Regions from separate parts of the Streptomyces sp. GbtcB7 genome, predicted to be linked through region 2. Evidence: riboswitches for the same ligand, from Rfam matches in the RefSeq annotation. Region 2 holds a riboswitch; the other holds the start of a gene.
What was found. A riboswitch is a leader RNA that binds a small molecule or an ion and turns the genes downstream of it on or off. The one in region 2 is predicted to bind glycine.

Region 1: it holds a riboswitch for glycine, as region 2 does, so the genes downstream of both, gcvP (aminomethyl-transferring glycine dehydrogenase) here and gcvT (glycine cleavage system aminomethyltransferase GcvT) in region 2, are expected to answer to the same signal.

The regions. Positions count from the first base shown of each region.
Region 1 is NZ_JAGXJM010000007.1:313,193-323,850, forward strand. It holds gene KVT44_RS14890 (hypothetical protein) at 1-454, shown strand, start outside; gene KVT44_RS14895 (DUF5999 family protein) at 846-1,052, shown strand; gene gcvP (aminomethyl-transferring glycine dehydrogenase) at 1,152-4,037, opposite strand; glycine riboswitch at 4,218-4,313, opposite strand; gene KVT44_RS14905 (PRC-barrel domain-containing protein) at 4,428-4,799, shown strand; gene KVT44_RS14910 (DNA polymerase IV) at 4,917-6,311, opposite strand; gene KVT44_RS14915 (MerR family transcriptional regulator) at 6,355-6,999, opposite strand; gene KVT44_RS14920 (bifunctional nuclease family protein) at 7,328-7,801, opposite strand; gene KVT44_RS14925 (MerR family transcriptional regulator) at 7,888-8,652, opposite strand; gene KVT44_RS14930 (FHA domain-containing protein) at 8,695-9,660, opposite strand; gene KVT44_RS14935 (DUF881 domain-containing protein) at 9,722-10,564, opposite strand; gene KVT44_RS14940 (small basic family protein) at 10,570-10,658, opposite strand, start outside.
Region 2 is NZ_JAGXJM010000014.1:44,514-55,171, forward strand. It holds gene glyA (serine hydroxymethyltransferase) at 1-1,242, opposite strand, end outside; gene gcvH (glycine cleavage system protein GcvH) at 1,256-1,633, opposite strand; gene gcvT (glycine cleavage system aminomethyltransferase GcvT) at 1,762-2,880, opposite strand; glycine riboswitch at 3,027-3,127, opposite strand; gene KVT44_RS23255 (AAA family ATPase) at 3,296-3,976, shown strand; gene KVT44_RS23260 (enhanced serine sensitivity protein SseB) at 4,087-4,890, shown strand; gene KVT44_RS23265 (enhanced serine sensitivity protein SseB C-terminal domain-containing protein) at 5,115-5,924, shown strand; gene KVT44_RS23270 (ABC transporter permease) at 6,268-7,275, shown strand; gene KVT44_RS23275 (ABC transporter substrate-binding protein) at 7,345-9,144, shown strand; gene KVT44_RS23280 (ABC transporter permease) at 9,256-10,254, shown strand; gene KVT44_RS23285 (ABC transporter ATP-binding protein) at 10,251-10,658, shown strand, end outside.

The DNA.
Region 1 (10,658 bases), on a different contig from region 2:
ACTCCCGTTGCCCGTACACGTTCTGGACCGCATCACACCGGCCGGCGCCTCCACCACCCGGCTCGCCGGATGGCGCTTCCTGATCCGCTGCGGCGAGCGGTCGGTGGCCGCGGCCGACACCATGCTCACTCCCGACGGCTGGGCCTTCTCGCACTTCTTCGAAGGCCCCTACATCGCCTCCACCGAGCGCGCCCTGCGTCACGCCGAGAACATGAGCCAGCCGTACCAGCCGCGACTGTTGTCCGTTCCCGAGCTCTACATGCTCACCCTCTGGCTGCACGGCGACTGCGCCGCGGACGGCGCCACCGGTCACCCGGCCGCCACCGATCTCCTGGTGCCGCTGGCGCCCGCGCCGCCCGGTATCGCCGCGCATCGCCCGCACCGCGTCGCCGAACTCCTCCCGGTCCTCACGCACCGGCTCACTCCCGCCCCGCTGCTCAGCTCGCCCGCGTAATCACGCACCCGGAGAAGCACACCAAGCGCTCGCCCCGTGCCCCGCTACCGTTGTCCCGGTCGCGGGGCACGTTGCCGCCCGAACGCGTCCGCTCGTTCGGGCCCCACAGTGCTCGTACGAGGGAGAACGCCCCCTCCACCCCGACCGGACTAGCCCCATCCGGCCACCACGAACCCCCCGAAGGGACCGTGGAGTTGGACTGAACCGTCCGCACGGGTGACGCGTCTCCAACCTGTGAGGAGCGCTGCTGCGAAATCCCTGCGGATTGACGCCCGTAGGGCAACACTGGGTTCCACACACACGCCACCGGGGGGCGGCCATGAGCACTTCAAGCCGCGGGAAAGACACCACAGCCACCACTCATCTCTCATCCCAGCGAAAGATCCCATCCATGTGCCAGCACCAGCCACCGTGTCCGACAGCCGAATCAGCCGACCGGGAGTCCGCCCGCCTCGTGGCGCACCACCCGGAGCAGGGATGGAGCCTGCTGTGCAACGGCGTTCTGCTCTTCGAGGACACCGGTGAGCTCCTGCCCGACGGCCAGATCATCGCCCCGCACCGCCCCCAGGGCAGCGAGCACGTGATGACGGCCGCCTGAGCCGCACAACCGGCTGGCGGTGACCGCCGCCCGGACATGGAGAGGGGCCGGCCCGGAGACGTGATCTCCGAACCGGCCCCGACGCGTGTCCGAGGGTGACTACTCTTCGTAAGCGTCCAGCGGCGGGCAGGAACAGACCAGGTTCCGGTCGCCGTACGCCTGGTCGATGCGGCGCACCGGCGGCCAGTACTTGTCCGCGGCCGAGACACCGGCCGGGAAGACGGCCTCCTCGCGGGTGTACGCGTGCTCCCACTCGCCGCCGAGCGCGGCGGCGGTGTGCGGCGCGTTCCGCAGCGGGTTGTCCTCGGCCGCCCAGACGCCCGAGCCGACCTTGTCGATCTCCGCGCGAATGGCGATCATCGCGTCGCAGAACCGGTCGAGCTCGATCAGGTCCTCGGACTCGGTGGGCTCGATCATCAGCGTGCCGGCCACCGGGAAGGACATCGTCGGCGCGTGGAAGCCGTAGTCGATGAGCCGCTTGGCGATGTCGTCGACGCTGACGCCGGTCGCCTTGGTCAGCGGACGCAGATCGATGATGCACTCGTGCGCGACGAGCCCGCCGGGACCGGTGTAGAGCACCGGGAAGTGCGGCTCCAGGCGCTTGGCGATGTAGTTCGCGGACAGCACCGCCACCTGCGTGGCCCGCTTGAGGCCCTCGCCGCCCATGAGACGGACGTACGCCCAGGAGATGGGCAGAATGCCCGCCGAGCCCCAGGGAGCGGCGGAGATCGGCCCCACGCCGGTCTCGGGGCCGGCCGCGGGCTGCAGCGGGTGGTTCGGCAGGTACGGCGCCAGGTGCGCGCGTACGCCGACCGGGCCCACGCCCGGACCGCCGCCGCCGTGCGGGATGCAGAACGTCTTGTGCAGGTTCAGGTGGGAGACGTCACCGCCGAAGTGGCCCGGCTTGGCGAGGCCCACCAGCGCGTTGAGGTTGGCGCCGTCGACGTACACCTGCCCGCCCGCCTCGTGCACCTGCGCGCAGATGTCGGCGACGTGCTCCTCGAACACACCGTGCGTCGAGGGGTACGTGATCATCAGCACCGAGAGCTCGTCGCGGTGCTGCTCGATCTTCGCGCGCAGGTCCTCGACGTCGATCTCGCCGTCCTCGGCGGTCTTCACGACGACGACCTTCATGCCGGCCATCACGGCACTCGCGGCGTTCGTGCCGTGCGCGGAGGACGGGATCAGGCAGACCGTGCGCTGGTCATCGCCGTTGGCCCGGTGGTAGCCGCGGACGGCAAGCAGCCCGGCCAGCTCGCCCTGGGAGCCCGCGTTCGGCTGGAGCGACACCTTGTCGTACCCGGTGACCTCGGCGAGCCGCTCCTCCAGCTCCTGGATGAGGGTGAGATAGCCCTGCGCCTGCTCGGCGGGGACGAAGGGGTGCAGCTGGCCGAACTCGGGCCAGGTGACCGGCTCCATCTCGGTGGTCGCGTTGAGCTTCATCGTGCAGGAGCCCAGCGGGATCATGCCGCGGTCGAGCGCGTAGTCGCGGTCGGACAGCTTGCGCAGATAGCGCAGCATCGCGGTCTCGGAGCGGTACTGGTGGAAGACCGGGTGCGTGAGGTAGTCGTCGGTGCGCAGCAGTGCCGCGGGCAGCGTGTCCTCGGCGACGGCGTCCAGGGCCTCGATGTCACCGTCGACTCCGAACGCGGTCCAGACGGCGCCCACCTGCTTGCGGGCGGTGGTCTCGTCGCAGGCGATCGACACGTGGTCGGCGTCGACGAGGTGGAGGTTGACGCCTCCGTCGCGCGCGCCCGCCACGACCTCGGCGGCCCGGCCCGGCACCCGCGCGGTCAGCGTGTCGAAGTAGGCGCCGTGCACGACCTCGACCCCGCCGGCCGTCAGGCCCGCGGCGAGGATCGTGGCGTACCGGTGCGTACGCCGCGCGATGGTCCGCAGGCCCTCGGGACCGTGGTAGACGGCGTACATGCCGGCCATCACCGCGAGCAGCACCTGCGCCGTGCAGATGTTGCTGGTCGCCTTCTCACGGCGGATGTGCTGCTCCCGCGTCTGCAGGGCGAGCCGATACGCCTTGTGTCCGTCGGCGTCCACGGAGACGCCCACCAGTCGGCCGGGCAGGCTGCGCGCGAACTTCTCACGCACCGCCATGTATCCGGCGTGCGGACCGCCGAAGCCCATCGGCACGCCGAAGCGCTGGGTCGTACCGATCGCGATGTCGGCGCCGAGCTCACCGGGCGAGGCGAGCAGCGTGAGGGCGAGCAGGTCCGCGGCGACCGTGACGACCGCGCCGAGCTCGTGCGCCTGCTCGATGACGGGCTTCAGGTCGCGTACGGCACCGGAGGCGCCCGGGTACTGGATCAGTACGCCGTTGATCTCACGCCCGGCGATCTCGGCCGGGATGCCCTCGCCCAGGTCGGCGACGACGACCTCGACGCCGGTCGGCTCCGCGCGGGTCTCGATGACGGCGACGGTCTGCGGCAGGGTGTCCGCGTCGACCAGGAAGAGGCCCTTCTTGTTCTTGCCCATGCGCCGGGACAGCGCCATCGCCTCGGCGGCGGCGGTGCCCTCGTCGAGCAGCGAGGCGCCGGAGGTGGGCAGCCCGGTCAGCTCGGCGACGACGGTCTGGAAGTTCAGCAGCGCTTCGAGCCGCCCCTGGGAGATCTCCGGCTGGTACGGCGTGTACGCGGTGTACCAGGCCGGGTTCTCCATGACGTTGCGCAGGATCACCGGCGGCGTGAACGTGCCGTAGTAGCCGAGGCCGATCATCGAGTCGAGCACCTGGTTGCGGTCCGCGAGGGAGCGCAGCTCGGCCAGTACCTCGGCCTCGGTGCGCGCGCCCGGCAGCTTCAGCGCCTCGGCGTTCTTGATGACGTCCGGCACCGCGGCGGCCGTCAGCTCGTCGAGCGAGCCGTACCCGACCTGCGCGAGCATCTTGGCCCGCGCCTCGGAGTCGGGCCCGATGTGGCGCTGCTCGAAGGGGATTCCCTGTTCGAGCTCGGAGAGCGGAATGCGATGGGCGGTCATTGCGGAGGCCTCCTGGTCTGACACGACCTTCGAGGGGCACCACGGCGCGGGTACCCCGACGGCCTCCCCCTCTGTCATCTCAACCTGAGAGCTTCACCGGCCCGCCCGCTCACTGCGACCCGGCTTTCACCGTCGGTGAGGGCGGAGGCCTTCGACACCCGCCCTGCTTTCCAGAGTGACCTCGTCCGTGCGGTACGTGTGCCTGAGAGATTCCGGGGAGGATTTGCTCCTTCGGCGCCTCCGATGATGTCTGGAGGACTCTCCCGCACGGGATCAGCAGCCGCTTGCCAGCCTACCAGCGAGGACAACGCACGAGCTTTCGAGTGGCCACCTTCCCGAATGTGCTCTTTTGTAGTGCTTACGGATGAGTTGCTAGCGAGTGGAGGGACCGTGCAGACCGACATCGATCCGCGCAACCTGATCGGCCGCAAGGCGCTCGACTGCAACGGCGCCAAGATCGGCACGGTCGACGAGGTCTATCTCGACGACGCGACCGGCGTCCCGGAGTGGGCCGCCATACGGACGGGCCTGTTCAGCAGGGACGCCTTCGTCCCCCTGGAGCCAAGCGAAGTCGTCGAGGGCACGCTGCGTGTCCCCTTCGACCGCGCCCTGATCAAGGACGCCCCCGACTTCGGCGTGGGCCGCCACCTCTCCCCCGAACAGGAACTCCAGCTCTACCACCACTACGGCCTGGACGTGACACCCCCACCCCCACCCCCGGACCGTGACTTCGGCCGCCTGGCAGGCACGGACGAGGGTTGACTTCTCTAGATGTGGCCCAGCTGACGCGCCCCGAAAGGGGCGCGGGGCGCTGACATCATGCGGCTCCGCCGCGTGGGCGCGACCAGCCACGTACCGGCCCGCAGCGCCAAGCCGACTTCACCCCCCACGGCGATCGCACACGGGCCCCCTCACCAACGGCAACGGATCAGCCAACTCCAACGCAACATCATCCGTACGAAACGTCCGCACACGCCCCGGCTCGGAGTAAGGCGTCTCGAACCGCACGGTCACCCTCCCGAGCCCACTCCCCTGCACCCATCCATGCCCGTACTCCACATGCCGCACGTCATGCCCCGCAGGCCACCGCCGCTCGGCAGGCGGCGCCTGCTCGGCAGCCGCTTCCTCCGCCCCCTCCTCGTCCGGATGCTCCAGCACCGCCGACTCCCCCGCGGCGGCCTCCGCCTCCGCTTGCGCCTGAGCCTGGGCCTGGGCGAACAGGTCCTCCTGCGTGTAGTCGGCGAGCCCCGAGACGCCGACCCCCAGCAGCCGCACACCCCCGGTCGTGTCCACCGCCTCCAGAAGCCGCGCGGCAGCCTCCCGTACGACGCCAGGGTCGTCCGTCGGCCCCCGCAGCGTCTCGGACCGGGTCAGCGTCGAGAAGTCGTACCTCCGCACCTTCAGCACGATGGTCCGCCCGGACAGTCCCGCATCCCGCAACCGCCGCACACATCGGTCGGCGAGCCGCTGCACCTCCAGGCCGACCCGCATCCGGTCGTGGATGTCCACGTCGTACGTGTCCTCCACCGACACGGACTTCGTCTCCCGCTCGGCCACCACGGGCCGCTCGTCGTGCGCCAGCGCCATCGCGTACAGCGCGTGCCCGTGTGCCTTCCCCACCAGCCGTACGAGTTCGTCCTCGCCCGCCTCGGCGATCTCGTCGACCGTGGTGATCCCGGCCCGGCGCAGGTGGTCCCCGGTCGCGGGCCCGACTCCCGGCAGCGTCCGCACCGACATCGGCCCCAGCAGCGCGCGCTCCGTCCCAGGTTCTATGACCACGAGACCGTCGGGCTTCGCCTGCTCCGAAGCGATCTTGGCGAGCATCTTGGACGCGGCGAGTCCCACCGAACCCGTCAGCCCCGTGACGGCCCGGATGTCCGCGCGCAGCTTCGCCCCGGCCAGCCGCGCGGAAGCCTCGTCCCAGGCCGCTGCCCCCGCCTCCAGATCGACGAACGCCTCGTCCAGGCTCAGCGGCTCCACCAGCGGCGACAGCGCCCCCAGCAGCCCCATCACCTGCTCGCTGACCTCCCGGTAGAGCGTGAAGCGGGGCACGAGATACGCGGCGTTCGGCGCCAGCCGCCGTGCCTGGGCCATGGGCATCGCCGAGTGCACCCCGAAGACCCGTGCCTCGTACGAAGCGGTCGCGACGACTCCACGGGGTCCGAGCCCGCCCACGACGACGGCCTTCCCGCGCAGGCTCGGCTTGGCTGCCTGCTCCGCCGAAGCGAAGAAGGCATCCATGTCGAGATGCAGGATCGTAGGCGCGGTTCTCACATGTCCGATGCTGCCCTACGCCACTGACAATGCCTCTCGGACCTCAGACGGCCCGATTGCGCCGGCGCGCCAGCTCGTCCGTCGGGTTGTGCCCGACGAGCGTCTCGCCCGTGTCCACACGCTCCCCGTGCAACTGCGAGAGCGCGCTCTCGACGTCCCGCCACACCACGCCCACGGCGATCCCGAAGACGCCCTGACCACCCTGCAACAGGGCGTGGACCTCGTCGGGCGAGGAGCATTCGTAGACGGTCGCGCCGTCGCTCATCAGCGTCATCCGCTCCAGGTCCCGGAAGCCGCGTTCCCTGAGGTGCTGGACCGTGGTGCGGATGTTCTGCAACGACACTCCCGTGTCGAGGAACCGCTTCACGATCTTCAGGACGACGACATCCCGGAAGCTGTAGAGCCGCTGGGTCCCCGACCCATAGGCGGGCCGCACGCTCGGTTCGACCAGACCTGTCCTGGCCCAGTAGTCCAGCTGCCGGTAGGTGATGCCCGCGGCGGCACACGCCGTAGGACCGCGGTAGCCGACCTCCTCGGCAGCCGCCCCACCCTCACCGGACTCACCAGACACCGCTGTCGGCCGCTGCGGAACGTGATCGGCCGCGCTGCCGTGAAGCGGGTACGGGCCGCTCTCCCCCAGACTTCGTCCGGGGGCACCCCCAGCCGTACCGTCGCCGCTGCTTCTCACGCCGACCTCCGTCCTTGACCTGCCCTCTCGACGGTAGGCAGTCACCGGGGGTGCGTCAACGATCGCCACACTCGGCACGCCGAGTGATAATCACCCTAAGAGTGGTTTCCCGTGTCCCACCGCGGGGAAAGGCTAGCCGAATGCTCTCGGAGCGGGCCGCAGCGCGCCACACGGGCCACGGGCAATTGCCGCCCCGGAGACCTGCGATCCTGCGGCTTACCCGATCCTTCGACTTGCCAGGGGGCGGGCGCCACAGCTTGCTCCCGAGCCCGGGCGTCCGACCTCCCACCCGCGGGCGATCGGTCCCGTCACCGGTTGATCGGTCCCCTTACTGACTGTTGGTCCCGAAGTCCTCGGGCGAGATCTGGTCGAGGAACTCGCGGAACTTCTCCACCTCGTCCTCCTGCTCGTCCGGGATCGCGATGCCGGCGTCGTCGAGCACACCGTCACTGCCGTAGATCGGCGTTCCGGTACGCAGCGCCAGCGCTATGGCGTCGGACGGACGGGCACTGACCTCGACCCCGCTGGCGAACACCAGCTCCGCGTAGAAGACCCCCTCGCGCAGATCAGTGATGCGCACCTCGGTGAGCTCCTGGCCGACGGCTTCCAGCACGTCCTTGAACAGGTCGTGGGTCAGCGGTCGCGCGGGGGCCATGCCCTGCTGGGCGAAGGCGATCGCCGTCGCCTCCCCCGGTCCGATCCAGATGGGGAGGTAACGGTCGCCTCCCACTTCACGCAGGAGCACGATCGGTTGGTTGGAGGGCATTTCGACCCGGACACCTACGACATCGAGCTCGTTCACACAGCAACCCTAGGCCGTGCCCGGGATGTTTGGGTAGTCGGGCACAGAACGGGGGGCCGATCCGGACGCCCACCGGGCACTTCGGGTCAGGGCAGCCGGACGCCCAGCGCGGTCTGCACCAGCGCCGCGTGCAGCTTCACCGTGAGCCCCGCCAGCTCCTTCGTACGGGCCTCGGCGTGCGCCCTGGTCTGCGGATTGCGGTGGCGCCGCAAAGGGGCCACCACCTGGTCCACGAGCCCCGCGTCACGTTCGGCCGCGGCCTTCATCGCGCGCAAATGGCGTGGCTCGATCCCGAACCGCCCGAGCTCGACGACGAGCGCGGCGACCGTCACCGCCTCAGCGTCATATGCCCCGTCCGGAAGCGGGGCGAGGAGTCCGTACGACTCCCACTCCTGAAGCTCCTGCTCACCGATCTCGGCGGCGGCCAGCAGCTCCGCACGGCCCACCCGGGCCGCTGTGGGTGCCTCGGGCTCCCCGAAGAGGTCACCGAGCCCACCGAACGGCTCCCCGTCGCCGGAGTCACGCTGCCGCCCCACGGACGGCAGCCGCACCGGCTCCCCACGCTCCAGAGCGTCCAGATGCTCGCGGATCACCTTCAACGGCAGATAGTGGTCCCGCTGCATCCGCAGTACGTGCCCGAGGCGCTCGACGTCGGCCTGGCTGAACTTGCGATACCCCGAGGGAGTCCGCTGCGGCTCGATGAGCCCCTCCGACTCCAGGAACCGGATCTTGGAGATCGTGACTTCCGGGAACTCGTCGCGCAGCGTGTTCAGCACCGAGCCGATGCTCATCAGCCCACTGTCCGCTGCGGCGGTACCGCTCCCGGCACCGCCGCTCGGTGATCGAAGCATGGACCTTCCTGAGGGTCCCCCCGGACGGAGTCCGGGGGAGGGTCAGATGCCTCGCTGGCTCGCGTAGAAGACCAGCCGGTACTTGCCGATCTGCACCTCGTCACCGTTCGACAGCGGGACCGAGTCGATTCGCTCCCTGTTGACGTACGTACCGTTCAGGCTGCCCACGTCGGCGACCGTGAACGAGCCGTCCGCGGCGCGACGGAACTCCACATGACGACGCGACACGGTCACGTCGTCCAGGAAGATGTCGCTCTGCGGATGACGCCCGGCCGTGGTCAGGTCGCTGTCCAGCAAGAAGCGACTGCCCGAGTTCGGACCGCGGCGCACCACCAGGAGCGCCGAGCCGAGCGGCAGCGCGTCGACGGCCGCCTGCGCCTCCGGAGAGAGCGTCGGCATCTGCGTCTGGCCGGTGACCTCGGCATCGTAGGCCTCGAGGCCCGAGATGGAGATCGTGGACGTGGTCTCGGACGGACGCTCCGGGACCGCACCGGGTCGCAGCGGCGCACCGCAGTTGGAGCAGAAGCGGCTGTTCTCCGCGTTGCGGTTACCGCACCTCGTACACACCAGGGCCGACATGGACGGATCCTCCTGCCGCGGCTGCCCCCCAGGGGCATGGGACGCGTACGGGTCGGAGGCGAACCCTCCACCCGCACTTGAGGCTGACGGTTCCCCGAAACCTATGCGTCCGGACTGGGCAGGGTCAACAGACGGCGCGCCCTGACCACCGGGAATGTCACCGACCTGGTCCCGGAACAGCGGGCGGTCGCCGCTCTGGCCCTCCGCGTCTCCATGGCGTGGTGCACGGTGTCGGGCAGTCGCGTTGTCGCTGCCCTCTCCTCGTGCGCTCTTGCCGAACAACTTCGCAAACAACTTCACGGGCGATTCCCCTTGACCGAAACAGACCCGCCCGTGGGGCAGGACGAACACTGATTGAACACACCGGTCGACCCGGACATCCTCACAACGTCCGTATCCACCAGACAGTTTCCACCACGCACCACCCATTCGGTGCGCCGACCCCCCGCAACCTCATGCCCTCGCCGGACGACGCCCATGCACCCCCGGTTCACTGGGAGGACGACCGAGCGTAGTCAGGCTGCTTCGCAGCCCGCAAGGCATCCACAATGATCTTCGTCGCACGCTCCACCGTGACGGTGGCCTGCTCCTTCTCAAGAGTCTGCACCACACCTCCGGGGATGTTGAGCGCCGGCTCAAGGTCCTGCGGTTTACCGATGACCTTGAAACGATAGGGCTGGGTGATCTTGTTCCCGTCGACGCTCACGCCCTTGCCGGAGTCGGCCAGATAGGTGCTGGCGACGACCCGTACACCGTTCACCTGGATCGCCTCCGCACCGGCGGCGCGCAGCTCCTGGATCGCGTCAAGCAGCATGTCCGCCTTGACCGTCCCCTTCGTGTCGTTGATCGTCAGCGTGATGCCGGGTCCCTGCGCCGCCACCGTGCCCGCCAGAATGCCGAGTTGCTTCTCCTTCTCGGCGGTCTGCTTGCGGGCCTCCGCGGCCTGGTTCGAGCTGTTCTCCAGCTCGGTGCGCTGATCTTCGAGACCCTGCTTCTCGTCTTCTAGACGCTGCGTACGGTTGTCGAGTTCATCGAGGATGCGTACGAGATCTTCCTGACGCGCACCGCGCAGGGCGCTGCCGCTGTCGCTGTTGGAGGCCACCTGGACGGCCAGACCGAAGCCGAGGCCGAACAGAAGCAGGGCGACGATGAGTTGCGCGCGCGTCACCCGCGGCGGCCACACCCCCTTCACCAGCCGCTGCCGGCCGGTCAGCGAGGGCTCGTCCTTCTCGTCACGCTGCTCGGTCCCCGAACTCTCGGGAGCCGCGGCCGGGACCTCTTCGGGAAGCTCCCTGCGCAGCCGGTTCTCGGGTGTCTCGCCCTCGTTGCTCATCTGCCTCACGCCCGGAAGACGTGCCGGCGGATCGCCGCGGCGTTGGAGAAGATGCGAATGCCGAGGACGACCACGACGCCGGTGGAGAGTTGGG
Region 2 (10,658 bases):
CAGGGCGGAGACCCGGGACTTGAGGGACTCCGCGTCGGCCGCCCCGAAGGGAGAGGGTGCCTTCAGTGCCTCGGCGATGATGTCCGCGACCTCGGTGAAGTCCTCGGCCTGGAAGCCGCGGGTGGCGAGCGCGGGCGTGCCGATGCGCAGGCCGGACGTGATCATCGGGGGGCGCGGGTCGTTCGGGATGGCGTTGCGGTTGACCGTGATGCCGACCTCGTGGAGACGGTCCTCGGCCTGCTGACCGTCCAGCTCGGAGTTGCGCAGGTCGACCAGGACCAGGTGCACGTCCGTGCCGCCGGACAGCACGTCCACGCCCACGGCCTTGACGTCGTCCTGGACCAGGCGCTCGGCCAGGATGCGCGCGCCGTCCAGCGTGCGCTGCTGGCGCTCCTTGAAGTCGTCGGAGGCGGCGACCTTGAAGGAGACGGCCTTCGCGGCGATCACGTGCTCCAGCGGACCGCCCTGCTGGCCGGGGAAGACCGCGGAGTTGATCTTCTTCGCCAGCTCGGCGGTGGACAGGATCACGCCACCGCGCGGGCCGCCCAGCGTCTTGTGGGTCGTGGTCGTGACCACGTGGGCGTGCGGCACCGGGTTCGGGTGCAGGCCCGCGGCCACGAGACCCGCGAAGTGCGCCATGTCGACCATCAGGTACGCGCCGACCTCGTCCGCGATCCGACGGAACGCGGCGAAGTCCAGCTGACGCGGGTACGCCGACCAGCCCGCCACGATCAGCTGCGGCCTGGACTCCTTGGCGAGGCGCTCGACCTCGTCCATGTCGACCTGACCGGTCTCGTCGTTCACGTGGTACGCGACCACGTTGTACAGCTTGCCGGAGAAGTTGATCTTCATGCCGTGGGTGAGGTGCCCGCCGTGCGCGAGGTTCAGACCCATGATCGTGTCGCCCGGCTTCAGCAGCGCGAACATCGCCGCCGCGTTGGCCTGGGCGCCCGAGTGGGGCTGCACGTTCGCGTGCTCGGCGCCGAAGAGCGCCTTGACGCGGTCGATGGCGATCTGCTCGACCACGTCGACGTGCTCACAGCCGCCGTAGTAGCGGCGGCCCGGGTAGCCCTCGGCGTACTTGTTGGTCAGGACCGAGCCCTGGGCCTCCATGACCGCGACCGGAGCGAAGTTCTCCGAGGCGATCATCTCCAGGGTGGACTGCTGGCGGTGCAGCTCGGCGTCGACGGCGGCGGCGACGTCCGGGTCCAGCTCGTGCAGGGGCGTGTTCAGAAGCGACATCAGTCAGAAGTCCTTAAGAGCCGGAGAACTCGGTGTACTCGTCGGCGGAGAGCAGGTCGGCCGGCTCGTCCGTGACGCGTACCTTGAACAGCCAGCCGCCCTCGAAGGGGGCGGAGTTCACCAGCGACGGGTCGTCGACCACGTCCTGGTTGGCCTCCACGACCTCGCCGGTGACCGGCGCGTACAGGTCGCTGACCGACTTGGTCGACTCCAGCTCGCCGCAGGTCTCGCCCGCGGTCACCGTGTCACCGACCTCCGGAAGCTGGGCGTAGACGACATCGCCGAGCGCGTTGGCCGCGAACTCGGTGATGCCGACCGTCGAGACGCCGTCCTCGGCGACCGACAGCCACTCGTGCTCCTTGCTGTAGCGCAGCTGCTGGGGGTTGCTCATGGCCTGAATTCTCCTGTACGCGGGGGAGTGCGGATGAACGGGATGACCGAGTGGTCTTGGGATACGAGACGTGACACAGCGGCGTGCGTCACGTGGGCGCGCTGGACGGGGCCCTTTCGGCCCCGAAGCTACTTCTGGCGCTTGTAGAACGGCAGCGCCACGACCTCGTACGGCTCATGGCTGCCCCGGATGTCCACGCCGACCCCGGCCGTGCCGGGCGCGGCGTGGGCGGCGTCGACGTACGCCATCGCGATCGGCTTGCCCAGCGTCGGGGAGGGCGCGCCGGAGGTGACCTCGCCGATCACCTTGCCGTCGGCGACGACCGGGTACCCGGCGCGCGGCACGCGACGGCCCTCGGCGACAAGACCGACGAGTACCCGCGGGGGGTTCTCCTCGGCGCGGGAGGCGGCCTCCTGGAGCGCGGCACGTCCCACGAAGTCCCCCTCCTTCTCGAACTTCACGACCCGCCCGAGCCCCGCGTCGAAGGGGGTGAGCGAGGTGGTCAGCTCGTGCCCGTACAGCGGCATGCCCGCCTCCAGGCGCAGCGTGTCGCGGCAGGAGAGGCCGCAGGGGACGAGCCCGACGGGCGCGCCCGCGTCCGTCAGCGCCTGCCACAGCTTCTCGGCGTCGGACGGGGCCACGAACAGCTCGAAGCCGTCCTCGCCCGTGTAGCCCGTGCGGGCGATCAGCGCCGGGACGCCCGCGACGGTGCCCGGCAGACCGGCGTAGTACTTCAGCCCGTCCAGGTCGGCGTCGGTCAGCGACTTGAGGATGCCGGGGGACTCGGGGCCCTGCACGGCGATCAGCGCGTACGCGTCCCGGTCGTCGCGCACGAGGGCGTCGAAGCCGGCGGCACGCTCGCTCAGCGCGTCCAGCACCACCTGGGCGTTGGAGGCGTTCGCGACGACCATGTACTCGTTCTCGGCCAGCCGGTAGACGATCAGGTCGTCCAGGATGCCGCCGTCCTCCCGGCAGATCATCGTGTAGCGGGCGCGGCCGACGCCGACGGAGGCGATGTTGCCGACCAGCGCGTGGTTGAGCAGGGTGGCGGCCTGCGGCCCGGTGACCGTGATCTCGCCCATGTGCGACAGGTCGAAGAGACCGGCCCGGGTGCGCACGGCGAGATGCTCGTCGCGCTCGGAGCCGTAGCGCAGGGGCATGTCCCAGCCCGCGAAGTCGGTCATCGTCGCGCCGAGCGCGCGATGCAGGGCATCGAGCGCGGTGAGACGGGGTGCGTTACTGCTCATCGGTGGGGCTCCCAAGGCATGACGGCGAGGTCGTTCCTCCCCATCTGTCATCGGAACCTGAGAGGTTCATCACGACCCCGCGAACGGAGGTCCTGACTTGCACCTTGGGTGGAGCCACTGGACAGCGGCCCGCTTTTCAGATGTGCCTCGCCCGCGCGGTAACGGGGCCTGAGAGATTCAAGGGAGGGACTTGCTCCTTCGGCGCCCGGGTACCCGAAGGTTCCCGGAACTCTCCCGCGCGGATTCAAGCGGCCGGTATGCAGTTGGCGGGCACATCATCGCACGCGCCGTCCGATCACGGCAGTCCGCATCTGTAACCGGCCTGTGGCAGTCCGCGTACGGAAACGAGAGACACCGCGCATTACCTTCTCTTTACACTCGACGGGGATGGGACTCCACACCCAAGGGGAGGACGATCACGGTGAACAGGACCACGGCGTACGCCACGACCTCGGGCCTCGCGCTGCCCGAGCAGCCCGGTGCCCCGGCCAGGACCCGGGAGACGTGCGGAGCGCTGCCGACGGCCGTCGTCCGCGACCTCAGAGAGCGCGCGGGACACTCTCCGCACGGTCTGCACTTCGCGGCGGCCGACGTCGTCGTGGTCACCGGGTTGCCGGGCAGCGGCAAGTCGACCCTGATGCGCCGCGCCGTCGAGGGCCCGCGCATCGACTCCCAGGACACCCGGGACCGCTGGGACGAGCGGATCGGCGGCCGGCTGCCGTACGCCCTCTACCGGCCCCTCGTCCGCCTCGCGCACTACGCGGGCCTGCGTCGCGCCCTGCGCTCCGGCGCCGGGCTCGTCGTGCACGACTGCGGTACGCAGGCCTGGGTGCGCCGCTGGCTCGCCCGCGAGGCCCAGCGCCGCGGCGGCACCCTCCACCTGCTGCTGCTCGACGTCACGCCCGGCACGGCGCTGGAGGGCCAGCGCGAGCGCGGCCGGGGCGTCTCGCGGTACGCGTTCGCCCGTCACCGGGGCGCGGTTGCCCGGCTGCTGCGCTCCGTCGAGCGGGGCGACCTGCCGGAGGGCTGCGGCTCGGCGGTGCTCCTCGACCGGGACGCGGCGGACGTACTGCGGCGGATCGGCTTCGGTGGCTGAGAAACGGCCGCGAGTGGCCGAGAGCGGTCGTGAAGTCATACAGGCCCACTAACCTTTCCAGCCAGAACACCAGAACAGTGGTTCACCGCAGGCGGTAGACAGGTAGACAGATGGACATCCCCGACTTCCCGGACTTCTCGGTCCCGGCGTACCCGCAACCCGGCCCCCACCCCCACTCGCACGGCGGCTGGCCGGGCAACGAACTGGAGGAGGTGCTCTCCGCGTCCCTCGGAGTGCCCTCGGCCGGCGGCCGCATCGTCGAGGTCCTCGGCCGCAGCTTCGTCTGGGTGCCGCTGCCCAACGGCGGCGGACCGCACGCGGGATCCCTCGACCTGCCCATCCTGGAGATCGAGGGCCAGGCGTACGTGCCGGTCTTCAGCTCCGAGGAGCAGTTCCGCCAGGTCGCCGGCAGCCATCTGTCGTACACGATCGCGCCCGCGGTCGAGTTCGCCCGCGGGCTGCCTCCGCAGGTCGGTATCGCGATCAACCCGGACGGGACGGTCGGAGTGCCGCTGCCGCCCCTCGCGGTCGCCGAGCTGTGCCGGACCGGGCGCACCCCACTGGACGGGCCCACGAGCGGTGGCCGGGTGAAACTCTACGAGCCCGACTGGCAGGACGACCCGGTGGACTTCTTCGCCGCCGCCTCGGCCGAGTTCGCGGCGACGGGAGTCGTCCTGACCGCCCGCCGCTGTCTGGCCAGCATCGAGGGCGACGACCCGGTCATGTTCGTCGGGGTCGAACTCTCCGTGTGGGAGGGAGACCTCCGCGCCCTCCCCATGGACGCCCTCTCCCGGGCCCTCTCCCGCGTCGCGGTCAAGTGGCCGGTGAACCTCGTCCTCCTCGACGTCGCCCAGGACCCGGTGGCCGACTGGATGCGAGCCCAAGTACGGCCCTTCTATCAGCAGACCCAGTAGAAGCGCGCCGAAAGGGGCGCGAGGCTGTGACCATTGTGCGGCTCCGCCGCGGGGGCGCGCCCAGCCACGATCAACCGGCAGCCTCCAGACCACAAGGGGCCCCGAGCTCTCAACCGCTCCCCCAGCGGAGCGCATTCGCCGCTTAAGCTGGTTTCATGGCTCGGCCGGGGTTCGGCCGAGGTGTTGGTCGACGTCATGATTTCTTCGCGAAGGGGCGGTTGAAGGTGAGCGCGTCGGGCACGGCCGCGGCCGGTCAGGTCGAGCACATGCTGCGCCAGGTGACGCCCGGGCGTTACGACGCCTACGAGGCGCTCCTTCGCGCGCTCGCGACCCCGTCGTCCGGCCAGGTGTGGATGCTGCTCTGGCACGGCCAGGCGGGCTCCCCGGACGCCCAGTACGGGAACATGGAGGTGGAGGGCTTCGGATACGCGCCGTGCGTCACCTCCGCCCAGGAGCTCTCGGCCAGCGGCTGGAACCGGTCGTACGAGGTCGTCGACGGTCTCGACGTGGCCCGCACCCTCTACCCCGACCACTTCGGGCTCTGGCTCAATCCGCACGCCCCCGGCGGCGGGGTCGGCATTCCCTGGCTCGATCTGCGCAGAATCGCGGCGGGTCTGGAGCGCCAGCCCGCCGGTCCGCTGCGACTGTCCGAACCCGGCATCGAGATCCCGCAGTTCTACGCCCTGCTCACGCAGAACGCCCATCGCACCACCGCCGTGCGCTCGCTGCGCCGTGCCTGGGTGCAGCCGGCGCTCGGGGCGCCGTATCTGGCCATCGGACTGGACGTCTACGACACTTCGCCGCCCGCCGTCGACTCGGTGCGGGCGATGATGCAGCAGTCCATCGGCGCGGTTCCGGACGGGCTGCCCGTGTCGACCGTCGCGATGTCGGACGAGTACGACCCGGTGGCGCTGTGGCTGCGCGCCAACGCGCGGCCGTTCTACGACCGCGAGGCCCACGCGGCCCCCGCGGGCCCCGCCCAGGCTCCGATGGCGGGTGGGTACGGCTATCCACCGGCACCCGGCGGATACTGATCCGCCGTCCGCCGAACCGTGAAGGATCGGCACGGGTCCTTCACCGCGGCTCTGCATTTCTTCGCGCGTAGATGGCAAGGGATCGTCCGGTTAATGCCCGTATTAACCTCCGGTGTCCCAAATGCCCCGCGTCCGACCCCCGTTACCCGCCGTCCGGATAACGGAACCCCCCTGACAGCATCACGTTTACGCATCCATTCACCGTCAAGTCTGGCTACAGATCGCCGAGGCGTTGAAGACTCCCGCTCCAGGGGGTTTAGCCCCTGTGTACGACGGACTGATCACGCCGCTACAAGCGGCACGTGTGGGCCGGCTACCGCCGGTTGAGAGGGGTCCCTGCCAGATGACGGCACCATTGCACGAGCCGACCGCGGAAGCGGCCCCGAGTGCGGCCGAAGAAGCGGCGGCTGCCGCCGCCGGCGAGAAGGTCGTGCAGGGACGTTCCCTGGGCCGGATCGCCTGGGAGCGCCTGAAGAGGGACAAGCTCGCCCTGACCGGCGGCATCGTCGTGCTCGTCCTCATCGTGGTCGCCCTGCTGGCGCCAGTGATCACCCACCTGCTCGGTCAGGACCCGGACACCTTCAACGAGAAGCTGATCGACCCTCTGTTCGGCACCCCCACGGGGTCGTTGGGCGGCATCAGCGGTGACCACCTGCTGGGCGTCGAGCCCGTCAACGGCCGCGACATCCTCGCCCGCATCCTCTACGGTGCCCGCGTCTCGCTCCTGGTGGGCTTCCTCTCCGCCGTCGTCGCGGTCGTCCTCGGCACCGTGCTCGGCATCCTGGCGGGCTTCTTCGGAGGCTGGGTGGACTCGCTCATCAGCCGCGTGATGGACGGCCTGCTGGCCTTCCCGCAACTCCTGTTCACGATCGCCCTGGTCTCGGTGATGCCGAACGACATGCTGGGCCTGTCCGGCTCCAACGTGCGCGTGTTCGTGATGATCCTGGTCATCGGCTTCTTCGGCTGGCCCTACATCGGACGCGTGGTGCGCGGCCAGACGCTCTCGATGCGTGAGCGCGAGTACGTCGAGGCCGCGCGATCGCTGGGCGCCGGGCGGTTCTACATCCTGTTCAAGGAACTGCTGCCCAACCTGGTCGCGCCGATCATCGTCTACACGACGATGATGATCCCCACGAACATCCTCACCGAGGCGGCGCTCAGCTTCCTGGGTGTGGGCGTCAAGCCGCCCACCTCGTCCTGGGGACAGATGCTGTCGAGCGCGATCGACTACTACGAGTCCGACCCCATGTACATGGTGGTCCCTGGTGTGGCGATCTTCATCACCGTCCTTGCCTTCAACCTTTTCGGCGACGGCGTGCGGGACGCGCTGGACCCGAAGGCCTCCCGCTGAACTGCCACACCCCAAGCGTCCCGTGGCATCGACACGGGGTCTCTCATCAAATCCGGAGGATCCGAGATCGTGACTACCCAACGCACCTCAGGGCGGCGTAAGCAGGCGTTTGCCGCCGCTGCTGCGGTCGCCGCACTGCTGACCACGGCGGCGTGCGGCGGTGGAGGCAGCGACGACAACAACGGTTCGAAGACCGGCGCCGCCGGCTTCGACGCCGCCAACAACAAGGTCGCCCAGGCCTCCCTGGTCAAGAAGGGCGGCACGCTGCGGTTCGGCGGTGCCCAGGACGCGGACTCGTGGGACACCACGCGTGGCTACTACGGCTTCATGTGGGACTTCGCGCGCTACTACAGCCGCCAGCTGGTCACGGGCAAGACGGAGCCGGGCAAGGCCGGCGCCGAGCTGACCCCGGACCTCGCCACCGGTCTCGCCAAGGTCACCGACGACGGCAAGACCTACACGTACACCCTGCGTGACGGCGTCACGTGGGAGGACGGCAAGGCGATCACGTCCAAGGACGTGAAGTACGGCATCGAGCGCGTGTGGGCGCAGGACGTGCTGTCCGGCGGTCCGACGTACCTCAAGGACTTCCTCGACCCCAAGGGCGAGTACAAGGGTCCCTACAAGGACACGTCCAAGGACAAGCTGGGCCTGAAGGCCATCACCACGCCGGACGACAAGACGATCGTCTTCCACCTCCCCAAGGCCAACTCGGACTTCCAGGAGGTGCTGGGTCTGGTCTCGGCCTCCCCGGTCCGCCAGGACATGGACACCAAGTCCAAGTACGGCCTGAAGCCGTTCTCCTCCGGCCCGTACAAGTTCGAGTCGTACAGCCCGGGCAAGAGCCTGACGCTGGTGCGCAACACGAACTGGACGCAGTCCTCGGACCCGATCCGCAAGGCGTACCCGGACAAGATCACCGTCCAGTTCTACTCGGACGCCAACCAGCTGGACCAGCGCCTGCTCAACGGTGACCTGGACCTGGACATCAACCAGACCGGCATGTCCCCGCAGGGCCGCACCACCGCCCTGAAGGAGCACAAGGCCAACCTGGACAACCCGATCTCGGGTTACATCCGGTACGCGGCATTCCCGCAGAGCGTGAAGCCGTTCGACAACGTCGAGTGCCGCAAGGCCGTCATCCTCGGTGCGGACCACGTCTCGCTGCAGACCGCCCGCGGTGGCCCGGTCGCCGGTGGTGACATCGGCACCAACATGCTCCCGCCGTCCGTCCCGGGCTCCGAGGGCCAGAAGTACGACCCGTACGCCATCTCCGGCGCCGACAAGAACGGCAATGTCGAGAAGGCCAAGGCGGCGCTGAAGGCGTGCGGCAAGCCGAACGGCTTCTCCACCACCATCGCGGTGCGCAACAACAAGCCGGTCGAGGTCGCCACGGCCCAGTCGCTGCAGGCGTCGCTGAAGAAGATCGGCATCAACGCGCAGATCGACCAGTTCGACGGTTCGCAGACCACCGGCATCATCGGCAGCCCCTCGAACGTGAAGAAGAAGGGCTACGGCATCATCATCATGGGCTGGGGTCCGGACTTCCCGACCGTCCAGGGCTTCGGTCTGCCGCTGTGGGACAGCAAGTACATCGCACCGAGCGGTAACAACAACTTCGCCCTGATCAACGACAAGACCATCGATGGTCTGTTCGACCAGTACGTCACCACGCTGGACGAAGCGGGCAAGACCAAGCTCTCGACCGAGATCAACCACAAGGTCATGGAGGGCGCGTACTACCTGCCCTTCACCTTCGAGAAGTTCATCAACTGGCGCGGCGACAACCTCGCGAACGTCTACACGACGGACAACTACAGCGGTACGTACGACTTCGTCAACCTCGGCCTGAAGAACCCGAAGAAGTAAACCGGCACACCCGCCGTACAGGCACGAAAGGCAGGTGAAGGCCGGCGCGGCGTGGTCGCGGGCCATCGGATGACCTCCGGTGGCCCGCGGCCCCGCGGCGGGCCGTAAGCTGTGCTCGCTTACCTCATCAGGCGGCTGTTCGCCGCCGCAGTGATGCTCGTGGTCATCGTCATGGTGGTCTTCGGCATCTTCTTCCTCGTCCCCAAGTGGGCGGGCGTGGACATCGCCTCGAGCTTCGTGGGCAAGCAGGCCGACCCGGCCGCTGTCGAGGCCGTACGGCAGAAGCTGGGCCTGAGCGACCCGATCTACTCCCAGGTCTGGGAGTTCTTCAAGGGCATCTTCGCCGGACGCACCTACTCGGGCGGTGGCGACGTCACGCACTGTGCCGCGCCCTGCTTCGGTTATTCCTTCCGCAGCGAGCAGGCCGTCTGGCCGGTGCTCACCGACCGCTTCCCGGTGACCCTGGGACTCGCGCTCGGTGCCGCCGTGCTGTGGCTGGTCTTCGGTGTCGCGGCCGGTGTGCTCTCCGCCCTCAAGCGGGGCACCATCTGGGACCGCGGTGCGATGGTCGTCGCCCTGGCGGGTGTCTCCCTCCCCATCTACTTCACCGGCCTGCTCAGCCTGGCGATCTTCGCCTTCGGCCTGAAATGGATCAACGCGCAGTACGTGCCTTTCGACCAGAGCATCAGCGGCTGGTTCGGCGGCATGATCCTGCCCTGGATCACCCTCGCGTTCCTCTACGCGGCGATGTACGCCCGGATCACCCGCGCCACCATGCTGGAGATCCTCGGCGAGGACTACATCCGCACTGCACGTGCCAAGGGCCTCAAGGAGCAGGTCGTCATCGGCAAGCACGCCATGCGCTCCACGATGACCCCCATCCTCACCATGCTGGGCATGGACCTCGGCGCCCTCATCGGCGGCGCCATCCTGACGGAGTCGACGTTCAACCTGCCCGGCCTCGGCCGCGCGGTGCTCGACGCCATCCGGAACCAGGACCTGCCCATCATCCTGGGCGTCACCCTGATCACTTCTCTCGCGGTGCTGATCGCCAACCTCGTGGTGGACGTCCTGTACGCCGTGATCGACCCCCGAGTGAGGCTCTCATGACCGAACTCAGCAAGAGCGGAGCGGTGGCCGAGCCCGTCAAGGACTCGCCCGCACCCTCCGCCTTCCTCGAAGTACGCGACCTGAAGGTGCACTTCCCGACCGACGACGGGCTGGTCAAGTCCGTCGACGGGCTCAGCTTCCAGCTGGAGAAGGGCAAGACCCTCGGGATCGTGGGCGAGTCCGGCTCCGGCAAGTCGGTGACCTCGCTCGGCATCATGGGCCTGCACACGGCCGGCCAGTACGGCAAGCGCAAGGCGCAGATCTCCGGCGAGATCTGGCTGAACGGCACCGAACTGCTGTCCGCCGACCCGGACTACGTACGCAAGCTGCGCGGCCGCGAGATGGCGATGATCTTCCAGGATCCGCTGTCCGCGCTGCACCCGTACTACACGATCGGTCAGCAG